Regions from separate parts of the Janthinobacterium sp. GW821-FHT03A03 genome, predicted to be linked through region 2. Evidence: predicted binding sites of a transcription regulator. Region 2 holds the regulator's gene; the other holds the start of a gene.
What was found. The regulator FliA, encoded in region 2, starts transcription of late flagellar genes. The targets are predictions, from matches to a motif close to CTAAAGTTTNNNNNNNNNNNGCCGNTA.
Positions count from the first base shown of each region.

Region 1 (2,200 bases), on a different contig from region 2:
CGGTCCTTTCGTTGAATTGCTGGGATGAGTGGCTAAAATCATAGCCTGTTTCAGGCCAAAAAACCGCCCGCGAACTTTTTTGCATGCGCATAAAAAATCGGCATATAGTTTGACGATCCCGACACCGTGCCGCGCGACTGCCAAGGAGAATCGCCATGCAACTTGAAGCGCTGTTCCAGCAACCCCATGCCCTGCCCACCGCCCCGAAGGTCGTCGACGAACTGGTCCGCAGTTTCGACAATCCCGCCATTTCCACCGAAGACATCGCCCGCCAGCTGGGCGCGGACCCGGCGCTGAGCGCCAAGCTGCTGCGGCTGGCCAACTCGGCCTACTACCACGTCTCGCACAGCATCGGCACGGTGGAAGACGCCGTGCTGATGCTGGGCTTTGTTACCGTGCGCACGCTCGTCATCAGTTCGGGCCTGGTCAACGGCTACAAGGCCGTGCCCGGCCTGAACCTGCCGCAGTTCTGGCGCTACAGCCTGCACAGCGCCGTATCGGCCCGCTGGATCGCCAGGCAGACGGGCGACAACCAGGACCTGGCGTTTACCATCGGCATGATGCATGCGATCGGCCAACTGGTGATCCATGCCGCCATGCCCGAGCAAGCCATGCAGCTCGACAAGATCGCCCCGCCGCTCGATGCGCGCCGCCTGGACGCGGAGCGGGTCTCGCTGGGCTACAGCTACGCGGACGTGGGCGCGGAACTGGCGCGCCGCTGGAAATTCCCGCCCACGTTTGCCGCCACCATCGCCGCCTTTCCCGATCCGCTCATCAAGGCGCCCCTGAACCGCCTGGCCGCCATCGTCCACCTGGGCGCCTGGCGCGCGCGCGTCGACGAAAACGCCCTGAGCAATGAAGAAATCATCGCCTGCTACCCCAGCGACGTGGCTGAATCGCTGGGCCTGCCGCCCTCCGTGCTGGTGGACAAGATGCCGCCGCCGGCCGAACTGAGCGCGGGGCTGGAAGAATTGGTGAAATAAGCGCGCCGCCGCCGACACCCGCCAAGCCCCGCATCCACGGGGTCTGGCGCGCTGTTTCGGCGCATTTTTCGGCAGGCAGGCGCGCGCGGTTGAAATTATTTGCATTTATTTTCAAAAAACCCCTCAAGTTCCCGCCGTGGCCGCCGTTAACCTAGACAAGCAGTAATACATTCACTAGTTACGGGTGTGATCATGACCTCCAACGACGTTCTCTCGATGTACGAAAATATTGCAGGAATGACCAATAAAATGGTCGTGGCGGCGCGTACGAGCGACTGGGATGGCCTGGACACCCTGGAAAACCAGTGCGCCAGCGCGGCCAGCACGGCCACGACGGGCAAGGTACCCGCCCTTGCCGGCGCTGCGCGCCTGCGCAAGATCGACCTGCTCAAGCAAATCCTGGCGAATGACCGCGACATCCGCGCCGTCACGGAACCGTGGATGACGCAACTGGCCAGCGTGATGCCCGCCGCGCGCGCCCGCATGTAAACAAGTTTGCATCGCAGAAAAGACAAAAGCACCCGAGGGTGCTTTTTTTACGCCTGCCGCCCTGGCCGGCCGCGCAGCGCGCGCCAGTGTTGGCAGGGAGAAAGAATTTGGAAGGCGAACCCCAGGTATCTCCTGGCGTCGCCTCGCTGCCGGTTGCATCCGGCGTCCGCGAGCACATCGTCGGCATCGCAGACCGCTTCCAGGCCCAGGCGTTTATGCAACGCTACACCTGTTTGCCGCGCCACGCTATCGTTGGTGGCTGCGCCAGGCTGGGACTGTTTTGTCGTAGAGCAAGTCCACTGAATTAATCATATCACCATCTTTGAAAAACAGGCAACGCGATTGACACGCGTTTCCATGTATTTTTTCAATATCTTTTTATATATCAAATTTCAGCGGAGCGTTAACGGGAGAACGGCTCCGGCTCCGCTTCCGGCGCCGGCTCTTGCTCCCCTTCCACCGTTTCCGTCAGCACCGGCACGTCGGTCTTGCGGCGGAACGGCTTGCGCAGCAAGACCCAGTACTTCGATGGCGCCGCCGGTGCCGCAGCCTGCCTGCGCTTGCGCACGGCATACGCGATGACGGCCGTCAGCAGCAGGAAGAGCGCGGTGCCGATGCCCAGCCATAGCAAGCCATTGCCGCCCGCCTTCTTTTCCGGCGGCGGCGCGTGCAGGGGCCTGGGCTTGGCGTGCGGCAGCGCAGGCGCGGCCTCGGCCGGCGCGGCGGCG
Region 1 covers NZ_JBWKUZ010000008.1:249-2,448, reverse strand. Annotated here, with positions in the region: gene AC07VI_RS16385 (HDOD domain-containing protein) at 156-983, shown strand; gene AC07VI_RS16380 (flagellar protein FliT) at 1,176-1,472, shown strand; partial or broken gene AC07VI_RS16375 (hypothetical protein) at 1,876-2,200, opposite strand, start outside.
Region 1: the regulator FliA is predicted to act here: its motif matches at 1,106-1,132, upstream of AC07VI_RS16380 (flagellar protein FliT).

Region 2 (2,200 bases):
GTCGGCGTACGAGATCAGCCAGCGGTCCTGGTTGTCCGGTTCCTCGTCATACTTCCTGCGCGCGCGCCGCATCATGATCAGTGCTCGTGCAGCAGGCTGGCGACGCGCTCTTCGATGATGCGCGTGTGGTCGCCCGTGGCGATGTCGTACAGCACGGCGGCCGAGATTTCATACTGCACCACCCGGCGCGAGACGATGGCCTTGAGTTTATTGGCCACCGGCAGGAACAGCAGATTGGCCAGGCCGACGCCGTAAATCGTCGAGACGAAGGCCACGGCGATGCCGCTGCCCAGTTTGCTGGGGTCGGTGAGGTTTTCCATGACGTGTATCAAACCGAGCACGGCGCCCAGGATGCCGATGGTGGGCGAATAGCCGGCCGCCGATTCCCACACCTTGACGGCCTGGCGCTCGGCCATCTCGTAGGCGGAGATTTCCACGTCGAGCAGCTGGCGCAGCTTGTCCGGCGCGATGCCGTCGACGATCATGCGCAAGCCCTTGGCGTTGAAGCGGTCGGCCGTGTTCTCCATCAGGCGCTCGAGCGCCAGCGGGCCGTCGCGGCGCGCCGTCAGGCTCCATTGCCCGATGTCGCGCGCCAGCGCGGCGCGCGTGTCGGCGGGCGGCAAAAATACCCAGCGCAGCATTTCCAGGCCGCGCACGAAAGTGCGCAGCCGTGTCTGCAGCAGCACGGCGCCGAAGGTGCCGATGATGACGATGGCGAAGGCGGCCGGCTGCAGCAGGGAGGCCATCTTGCCGCCTTCCAGTGCCTGGCCGACCAGCAGGCCCGCCAGCGCCAGCGCCAGCCCGATTACGCTGGACCAGTCCACGCCTGCTCCCTCAAGGTTGCGCGCAGGCGCGCGACGGCCTGGGTATGCAGCTGCGAGACGCGCGATTCGGATACCCCCATCACCGCGCCGATCTCCTTCAGGTTCAGCTCTTCTTCGTAGTACAGGCCCATGAGTATTTTCTCGCGTGGCGGCAGCGCGTCGATGGCGTCGATCACGGACTGCCGGAAATCGGTATCGAGCAGGGAACGCAAGGGGTCGCTGTCCTCGTCCACGCAGTGGCGGTCGAGGAAGCTGTCATTGCCGTCCGGGTCATGAAAATCTTCGTAGTACACCAGCTGGTGGCCGCCGCCGTCGCCCAGCATTTCCTGGTAGTCGGCCAGCGACATTTTCAGCAGTTTCGCCACTTCCGACTCCGTCGGCGGGTGGCCGAGGCGCTGCTGCAGGATGCTCATCGCCTCTTCGATCTTGCGCATGTTCTGGCGCATGCTGCGCGGCAGCCAGTCGCTGGTGCGCAATTCGTCGAGCATGGCGCCGCGGATGCGCAGCACGGCATACGTCTCGAACTGCGCGCCATGGGTTTCCTCGTAGCGGCTGATGGCGTCGAGCAGGCCGATCATGCCGGCCTGGATCAGGTCATCGACCTCGACCGAAGGCGGCAACTTCGCCTTCATATGGTGCGCCAGACGCTTTACCAGCGGAATGTGCTCCGTCAGCAAATAGTCCTTGTTCGATTTCCCTTTGACCGTGTACATAGGCTGCTTATTGTTTTATCGTCTTATCTGGTGCTACGGTTGGATTCAGGCGCTGAAATGGTGTGCGCTCCCCGTCTGGTACAAGGTGCTTCCCAATACGGGCGCCGCCGAACGCACCAGCCGCTCGGCCAGTCCGCGGAACGCCACCGACGCGCCGGCCAGCGGAAACGCATCGACCACGCTGCGGCCCAGGCGCGCGGCGCGGTGCAGGTATTCATCGGCCGGCACCGAACCCATCGACGTCAGTTTCACGGCCAGGTAGCGGCTTGCCGCCTGCGCCATATTATCGTATACCACTTTTGCCTCGGATTCGGAAGCGCCGGTAACAAGAATGCCGAAGGGACGCCGGCCCAGTTCCTGGTTCAGGCGCTTGATCAGGCAGTACGCCGCCTTGATCGAGGTGGCGCTGTTGGACACCTGCACCACGATATCGGACGAGGCCATCAGCGGCACGGGGAAGCAGTCGCCCTGCTCGGCCACGACGCCGTCGACCAGCACGATGCCGCTCTGACGCGCCATCACCTCGAAGGTCTTGCCCAGGCGGCGCGTCTCGTCCTCGCCCGCATAGTCGGCGCTGTCCATCAGATGGTTGCGCGCCCCCATGTGCGCCACGCCGAAGCCCTGCGGCACCTGGTGGATCACCTGGTTCAGGCCGCACTGCTG
Region 2 covers NZ_JBWKUZ010000001.1:392,524-394,723, forward strand. Annotated here, with positions in the region: gene motD (flagellar motor protein MotD) at 1-72, opposite strand, end outside; gene AC07VI_RS01795 (flagellar motor protein) at 78-824, opposite strand; gene AC07VI_RS01800 (RNA polymerase sigma factor FliA) at 806-1,537, opposite strand; gene AC07VI_RS01805 (MinD/ParA family ATP-binding protein) at 1,583-2,200, opposite strand, start outside.